Regions from separate parts of the Paraburkholderia sp. RAU2J genome, predicted to be linked through region 1. Evidence: riboswitches for the same ligand, from Rfam matches in the RefSeq annotation. Region 1 holds a riboswitch; the other holds the start of a gene.

Region 1 (4,394 bases):
TCTGCTGCTCGCGTGGACGAGTTTGACACCGTTTATGGGCGGCTGAAATGATTACAGGCCACATCACCCGAAACAAACTGATCCTCGCTTTAGTATCGGTCGCGCGCAGTCCCGATGCCACTGACGCCAACAAGAACGATGCGAAGAACATGATCTTGCTGCTTATAGGTGCTGCCGATTATTTCTTCGACAAGACCGGCGCGCGAATCATGCGCATTGAAGAAGCGATCCGCGAGAAGACTTGCGAGTTGGGCGTGGATCACCCAGACGTCATTCGGATGCGCGTGGAACGTGACCATCAAAACTTCATCGAAGACTTGGTTGAAGGGCGCGGCTATGAGCTTCACTAGAACGGAACTCGGCAACGTTGTATTCACCAATTGCCGCCTGTTCAGGGCTGGCATTATGCCTGCGTTCGGGCGTGAAATTGGACGGCCTAGCGAAGACGCGTATCAAATGTTCAACGTCTACTATCCGCCGCAGGAAGTCGGGCGTGTGGAGTTCTTGGACGGCATCGAGAATTTGCCTCTGATCGCAGGCCACAGGAATGTCATCGAGCCGCACCATATCGAGGGGCGAGTATCGAACGCTCGATTCGACGGTGAATGGGTGATTGCCGATGTAACGGTTGAGACCCGCGCGTTGCTCGAAGAGATCACGAAATTCAAAGTGACCGGTCTTTCGTTGGCGTCCACAGGAACCACGCACGATATGGAGGCGAGCGTGGTGGATCGCGGAGTAGAAACAGACTTTCAGTATTACCAAACCGCGCTGCGAGCGACGCACTTGGGATTGGTGGATCTTGGTCGGGTTCGCGGCGCAATGCTCAGCTGGCGGGATCAATTGAAGAGAGGGCCGCAGCCGTGAGTTTCGAAAGTGCTATGAAAACCTTGTTCGAGCAGCAGCAGGCGGCAGAGCGCTTGGAGAAGGAGCAGCGCCGGAAGGAATTCGCCGCAGCGGTGAAGCGAACGGATGCCTTGTTTCGGAATCGGTCTCCAACGCACCCCATGCAAAGCCGATACCGTCGTGCTGTGGCCTGCAAGTGACCTTCAGGCTTCGCAGCATCACCTGAGTACCGAAGCAAGGCCGCGCGTCTGAAAAGGCGCTGCGGCCTTTTCCTTCGTTTGCGGGCCGGACATTGGCTGGCGACCTGGAGCGGGCGACCGGTCCAGCCGCGCGGCTTTCGTCCATCTTACAGTGTTCGAAAAGGAGGCTTCGGCCCAGTCAACCTCTGTATACGTATACAGCGCGGCGAAACCGCCTCTTTGCGTCCCTTCGAGTAAAATAAAGTGCCTGAGCAATCCGGCTCAGAGCTAATTTCCCAAAAGACGCAGGACGCGTGAGGGACGAGGGACGCGGAAAATTGATCGAGCGCCGTTTCTAAGTAATTGATTTATATGGCTCTCGGATCGTTCTACCTCCCTCCGAAGGCAGGGGTTGCTGGTTCGATCCCAGCCGGGCGCACCAAATCTGGCCGAAATTTCGGCGCTGGTTTCTCGTCGTTTCATCCCCCCGTCTCTGCTGCATCCTTGAGTTCGTCGCATATCGCAGTCGTCGATCTGGCGTGACCTCAGTTCCATCGACTCGCATTTCCACATTCGCAATCCCCGCCGTCCTATCCACGACGCGAAAATCCAACGCGCGTCGCTGCCGCTGACATGTCAGCACAAGCTTGTTGAAAGCGGCGCCTGCGATTAGAATCCCCCGGTCACTGGGGAGTAGCCTTCCTTCATCCTTTGAAGGAGAGCGCGTCAACATACTTGGCCTGTGGGTCATGGCGCGTTCGACCGGTTCGGTTTGGCGAGACCATTGACGTACTGCCTCGTTCTGGTCGGACGGGTGGCGGTGCGTCATTGGTTCGTCACATACGTCCGACCGTGGAGTTGCCCTGTGAATCACCGTAGGTTGCCGTCAAGTATCCCCACATACTGCCCGCATGCTTTCGCATCGGCTCATCATCCAGCGAGCAGCCGTGCTTTCGACGCATGCGCCGGGAGCCTTGCATGACCGGTTTGCTTGTCGAACTCGCGATCATGCTGCTCGTCATTCTGGTGGCAGCCGAACTCTTCACCAATGCGCTCGAACATCTCGGCGAACGTTTGAAAATCTCCGAAGGTGTGACTGGCTCGCTGTTCGCGGCCGTCGGCACCGCGCTGCCGGAAACGCTCGTGCCGCTGCTTGCCATCGCGGGCGGCACGAGCGATAACACCGTCAACCATGAAATTGGCGTCGGCGCGATTCTCGGTGCGCCGCTGATGCTCTCCACACTGTCCACGTTTCTGATGACGCTCGCCATTCTTGGCGCGCGCGGAGTCAAAGGCTGGGTCGCGCCCGAGCGCACCGGCTTCACGCGGGACCTCAACTATTTCCTGTGCGCGTTCGTGCTGGCGGCCGCGGCGATGTACGTGCCGCACGAGCAGATGGTCGTGCGCGCGTTTTTCAGTGTTGCGCTGGTGGGCGTCTACGTGACCTACGTGGTGATGACGTTTCGCGCGTCGAATCAGCTCGTCGACGCCGGGCACGGCACCGAAGCGCCCGGCAAGATGCTGCTGGCGCGTCTCGGCATGCCGACCAATTTCGCGACCATCATGCTGCAACTGATCGTGGCCGTCGCGTTGCTGGTGTGGGGGGCGGAGGGGTTCATCCACGGCGTGCGGGGTGTGTCGCAAGCGGTGGGCGTGTCGCCGCTGCTGTTGTCGCTGCTGATCATTCCGATCGCCACGGAGCTGCCGGAGAAGGTCAACAGCATCTTGTGGATCCGGCGCGGCAAGGACACGCTCGCGTTTGGCAACATCACCGGCGCGATGGTCTTTCAGGGGACGCTGCTGCCCGCAATCGGCATTCTGCTGACGCCGTGGACGCCGCGTATCGAAGTGGTGACGGGCATCGTTATCACGCTGGCCGCTGCCGCGTGGCTTCGCGTCAATGTGCGCGAGCGCGGTGTGCCGGTGTGGGCGCTGCTTCTATGCGGCGTGCTGTACGTCACTTATCTGGTGGTGACGCTGACGCGTTGAGCGGGCGGCCACGCAAGTCGGCCGGTTCGAGTGCTCCATCCGATGAGCGTCGGTGCGGCCAGATCGAGGCTCGGTGCCACCGGGAGCGGCCGATTGTCAGCGGCCTCGACCGGTCGTTAACGGCGGCAATCTGGCCGGCTTGAGGCCTGCATCTGCAACTTGTTTGCTCAATCCGGCATGCGGATGTTTTCGTCTGCCGAATCGACGAATATGCGTGTTGTCCCCATAAAGTTTTTCCTGGACGGGCCGTTACCACAAACAAGGCGGGCGGCAAACGAACATAGCTGCCTCGTTCGCTGATGCCTTGATCTATATGGCATGTAACGGGCTGACGGCCCCCAACAGGAGAATTTTCATGCTCGGAATTAACAGCAACATCAACTCGCTGGTTGCACAGCAGAACCTGACCGGCTCGGGCAGCGCACTGTCGCAAGCAATCACGCGTCTGTCGTCGGGCAAGCGCATCAACAGCGCAGCGGACGACGCGGCAGGTCTGGCAATCTCGAACATCATGCAGACCCAGATCAACGGTCTGAATCAAGGTGTGTCGAACTCGAATGACGGCGTCTCGATGGTGCAAACCGCATCGAGCGGCCTGTCGTCGCTGACTAGCAGCCTGCAACGTATCCGCCAGCTCGCGACGCAAGCGTCGAACGGCAGCATGACCGATACCGATCGCGCCGCACTGCAACAGGAAGTGACGCAGCAGGTCGCGGAAGTGAACCGTATCGCATCGCAAACGACGTACAACGGCATGAACGTCCTCGACGGCTCGTTGGGCAGTGCGTCGTTCCAGGTCGGCGCAAACGTCGGTCAGTCGATCTCGCTGAATCTCTCGCAGTCGATGTCCGCTGCTTCGATTGGCGGCGGCGTTCCGGCAGCGGGCAACACGCTCGGCTCGTTCTCGGTCTCGCTGGATAACACCGGCACAGCGGCGGCGGCTCCGGGCATCTCGTCGATCACGGCTTCGTGGGATACCTCCAAGGGCGCGGTCTCGTACACGGACCAAAACGGCAACGCTATCACCGACGCATCCACGATTTCCTACTACACGGCAACTACGACGGGCGCGATCCCGGCTGCAGCGGGCGATCCTTCAGATACGCTCGCGGTTGCTGCCACCGCCAACGCTACTATCACGCAGATCAACGTGCTTGCCGACGGTAAGGGCGGCTTCACCCTCACGGACCAGAATGGCCAAGCCTTGAATGTCACTGCTGCTACCAACATCTTCGCGACCGCAACTACTGCTCCTGCTACGGACGCCAACGGCAATACCACGATGAGTGGCGAAACCGGTGCGCAGATGGTGACCGACATCGAAGCGGTCACGGACGCTGGCGTCACGGCTGACGCGAATGTCGTGGCTGCGGACAAGGT
Region 2 (4,394 bases), 770 kb from region 1:
GTCATCGTGTAGAAGTTGTTGATTTCGACGTAGCTTTCCGGACGCACCGGATGTGCCATCGGACCCGCGTCCTCGGCAAACTGCATCTGGCGCAGCACGCGCACGTCCTCAATGCGCTTGGTCGCGCGCGCGGCTTCGTGCGTCGCGCCGCCGGCCATGTCGGCCGAGAATTCCTGATCGCGGAACACCGTCAGGCCTTCCTTCAGGCTCAGCTGGAACCAGTCGCGGCAGGTCACGCGGTTGCCGGTCCAGTTGTGGAAGTACTCGTGGCCGACCACCGCCTCGATGTTCGCGAAGTCGGTGTCGGTTGCCGTTTCGGGGTTCGCCAGCACGTACTTCGTGTTGAAGATGTTGAGCCCCTTGTTCTCCATCGCGCCCATGTTGAAGTCGCTCACCGCGACGATCATGAAGCGGTCCAGATCAAGTTCGAGCCCGAAGCGTTCTTCGTCCCAGCGGATCGAATGGATCAGCGAATCCATGGCGTGACGGGTCTTGTCCAGATCGTGCGGCTCGACCCACACCTGCAGCAGCTTTTCCTTGCCCGAGCCGCTCTTCACGCGTTCTTCGAGTGCGACCAGCTTGCCCGCGACCAGCGCGAACAGATAGCTAGGTTTCCTGAACGGATCTTCCCAGCGCGCGAAATGGCGGCCGTCCGGCAACTCGCCTTCTTCGAGCAGATTGCCATTCGATAGCAATACCGGATAGTCGGCCTGGCTCGCGCGCAGCGTGACCGTGAAGGTCGCCATCACATCCGGGCGGTCGAGGAAATAGGTGATGCGGCGAAAGCCTTCGGCCTCGCACTGCGTGAAGAAGTTGCCGCCCGATACATAGAGGCCCGACAGCGTGGTGTTCGCGGCCGGATTGCAGATGCTGGTGAGCGTCAGTTCGAAGCTGTCCGGCACGTTGTCGAGCAGCAGTCCGTGCTCGTGCGCATGCGCGTTGGCGAACGGCTGGCCGTCGATTTGCGCGCCGACGAACTCCAGTTGCTCGCCCATCAGTTCGAGATGCGCGGCGCGGGACGCCTCCGGGTTGCGGCGCACGCGCATCGTATTCCTGACGATCGTGCGTTCGGGGACCAGATCGAACTCCAGCGCGACGGTGTCGATCAGGAAGGCGGGCGGCGCGTAATCGGCGCGGCGGATCACATTGGGCGTTGCGGTATCGGCCATGGCGTTCTGTAGTGTTGGTACTCGAGCGGTCAGGCGCGCGAAGGGCACGCAAGCCGGGCTGGTCGGGCCATTGTACAAAGCCTCGGGCAATCGTGCGGAGCGAACTTTTTACCGGCTCGCGGGGTCAGCGTCTTATCGGGCACCCGCGCGTGAAAAAGCCGCGTGCACGTTCGACGCAGCCGGTCATCACTGGCGATAATGGGCAATTCAAAGGCCTCACGAGGTAGACCATGAATATCGATCGATGGACCCGCCGCGCCACGCTGCTGTTGGCCGTGCTGGCGGTGCTCCTGTCCGGCTGCACGACCTACGTGACGACTCAGGTCACGGCATTCTCCGACTGGAGCGGCAGCGACGCCACCCGCACCTTCGCGTTCACGCGGGCGCCGGATCAGCAGAGCAATCTCGAACTCGCCACCTACGAGCGCATGGTCGCCAGCGAACTCGCGGCGCACGCGTTCCGTGAAGTCGACGGCGCACAAGCGCGCTATCTGGTCGGACTCTCGTACGGCATCCGCTCGGACATGGTGACGGTTGCTGAACCGGTGTACTACAACCCGTGGCCGTCGCCGTACTGGGGCCGCCCGTTCGATCCGTGGGGACCGTGGGGTCCGTATCCGGCCACATATGTGAACCAGACCTATCCGATTTTCACGCATCTGCTGGGCATACGGATCACCGAGCGCGCGACCGGCAAGGAGGTCTACAACGTGACGGCCCGCAACTCGGGCGGCGAGTCGTCGCTGGTGAGGGCGATGCCGTATCTGGCGCGCAGCGCGCTGGCCGATTTCCCGCTCGGCAATGGCGCTGTGCATACGGTGAAGATTCCGCGCGGCCAAGGCGGCGGCCCGGCGAACGAAGTGGTCGCGAACGGCGGCGCGCCGGCCGCGGTGCCGGCTCCGGCGTCGGGCGCCAAGGCGGCGGAGTAGGTGACGGGCAGCGTGGCGCAGGTTGAAGCGCAAAAAGAGCGGCCCGGCGGGTTATCCCTGCCGGGCCGTTCTGTTTGTGCAGTCGTGAGAAGCAAAACGTCTCACGCGATCTGGAGTTTTACAGGCTGGCCGATGCAGCGAAGCGCAACGCTAGTGCGACGCACCCGAGCGCGCAGTGCCGCCCGAAGACCGCACAGACGTCGCCCGAGCGCCGCCTCAACGCCGACGCCAAACAACGCCATCGCCCCCAGCACCACGAACAGCACTGCCGCGATGCCGTGCACGAGCCCGGTCGGCAGGCGGTGGGCGAAGCGGTCGCCGAGCAGGATCGCCGGCACGTTGGCGATCATCATGCCGAGCGTGGTGCCTGCCACCACGCCGAAGAAATCGTGAAAGCGCGCGGCGAGAGCGACCGTCGCAATCTGCGTCTTGTCGCCCATTTCCGCGATGAAGAACGCCACCACGGTCGCGCCGAAGACACCGAAGTGCGTGCGGTTCGTGTTGGCTTCGTCCTCGTCGAGCTTGTCCGGCACAAGGATCCACAGGCCCATCGCGATGAACGAGGCGGCCAGCGCCCAGCGCATGATGGTTGGCGTCACCAGCGAGCCGAGCCAGGCACCGAGCGCACCCGCACCCGCGTGATTGATGAGGGTCGCGGGTTAGCACGCCGAGAATGATCGGTACGGGTTTGCGGTAGCGGGCCGCGAGCACGAGCGAGAGCAGTTGTGTCTTGTCGCCGATTTCGGCGAGCGCGACCGCTCCGGTCGAAATGAGAAAAGCGTGATTCACGATTGTGGGGTTTTTCGGGCCGAGATGTGAACGAGCGACGACCCACGACCCACGACCCACGACACGCCGGGCCCTGTTGCGGCGCGTCTGGATCATCGGTCTCGCCAGGCCAGAGGCTACGGCTGCCATGGCCATGCAGGCCAAGTCTGTTGACAGGCGCCCCCGCGAACCGCACGTTCGACGCACCGGGTACAGCGGTGCGGACATGGCGCGGGGCGGCTACTCCCCAATGAGCGACGGAGTACAGCAGGCAGGGATGTGTCTGATTGCGCGAGCGGGCTGCGCGGCGGCCGCGGCGTTTGCTCAGGCGGATCGGCGATGAGCGGGTTGAGCCCGGGATGTTTATCGCATACCAGGCCCGCCATAACGCTTGGCCTGTGTGCAAATGTTCGGATCTGAAACACCTCTGAAGAAAGTCGAATGAAAGTATTCGCGCAGATCGCGCGTTTTCGACCGGGCCGCCGGCTCGAACCGAAACATACCGGAAGGGACTTTCAGCGGGATCGCGGCGCGGAGCGCAAATGTCGATCCGGCGGTTCGGCGCGGTTCAGCCACCTGTCGCACCGGCGATACGGATACAGATGGATACGTCTTTTGTGGCTGATTTAATCCAGAATATTCAGTATGATTCCGGCGACCAGGAGCGCCTCGGACGATTCATCTGACTAAACGTCACAGGCCTCTAACAATTAGGGCCAAGTGCCGTTAATGCGCGACCCTATAAGAAAATTGCCCACCGGCTGGAGATCGCCGATCCGCGCGGCGCGTGCAGGCCGTGACGATTTGTGTTCCGTCTGGCGCCTGAGCCTCTCCCCCGTTTGAACGCGCAAGCACCGATATGCCCGATCTGCACTGGACCATTCCGGTCGGTCGCTGGTCTAGCTGGCCGGCCACCGCATCTGCCGCACCCGATATTGGCTTTATCGAGCCGATCGTGCGGCGTCGTCTGAGCACGCTGTCGAAAGTCGCGCTGAAGGTCGCGCACGACTGCGTCGCGCAGGACGCGGTGCGGGTGGTGTTCGCGTCGCGGCATGGCGAATTGCGCCGCACCACCGACATCCTGCGCAGCATCAGCGCTGGCGAACCGGTTTCGCCGACCGCCTTCAGCCTGTCGGTGCTGAACGCCATGACCGGTGTGTTCGGTATCGCGCGCGGCGACCGCTCGGCGGCCAGCGCGATTTCGGCCGGCGCGCAAACACTCGGCTACGCGCTGCTGGAAGCGCACGCGCAATACGCGACGCAGTCCGACTCGCCGGTCTTGCTGGTGTACGCCGACGAACCGGCCGACGCCGCCTACGGCACGATCGAAGACGAAGTGCAGGGCGGCGCGCTCGCCATTCTGCTCGACAGCGAGGCGGCGACCGGGCATATGGTGTGCTCCCTGTCACGCGCCGCCGGTGATCAGACGTCCGGGCGGCTCGGCGGCGTAAGCGAAGCCGGCGCAACCGAACCCGGCGAAACCGGCATCGACCCGGGCGCGGGCGCAAGCACCGGCATCGCTCCAACC

Evidence for each region. Region 1 has a riboswitch for manganese ahead of B0G69_RS05855 (sodium:calcium antiporter). Riboswitches for the same ligand answer to the same signal wherever they lie in the genome.
Region 2: linked by a shared signal. The riboswitch ahead of B0G69_RS02100 (TMEM165/GDT1 family protein) and the one ahead of B0G69_RS05855 (sodium:calcium antiporter) in region 1 are both predicted to bind manganese.

What each region holds. Positions count from the first base shown of each region.
Region 1 is NZ_RBXG01000001.1:1,236,204-1,240,597, reverse strand. It holds gene B0G69_RS05870 (hypothetical protein) at 1-51, shown strand, start outside; gene B0G69_RS05865 (hypothetical protein) at 48-350, shown strand; gene B0G69_RS05860 (DUF2213 domain-containing protein) at 337-867, shown strand; yybP-ykoY riboswitch at 1,702-1,873, shown strand; gene B0G69_RS05855 (sodium:calcium antiporter) at 2,004-3,014, shown strand; gene B0G69_RS05850 (flagellin) at 3,370-4,394, shown strand, end outside.
Region 2 is NZ_RBXG01000001.1:461,325-465,718, reverse strand. It holds gene pepN (aminopeptidase N) at 1-1,169, opposite strand, end outside; gene B0G69_RS02105 (DUF4136 domain-containing protein) at 1,400-2,098, shown strand; partial or broken gene B0G69_RS02100 (TMEM165/GDT1 family protein) at 2,317-2,887, opposite strand; yybP-ykoY riboswitch at 2,971-3,127, opposite strand; gene B0G69_RS02095 (beta-ketoacyl synthase chain length factor) at 3,726-4,394, shown strand, end outside.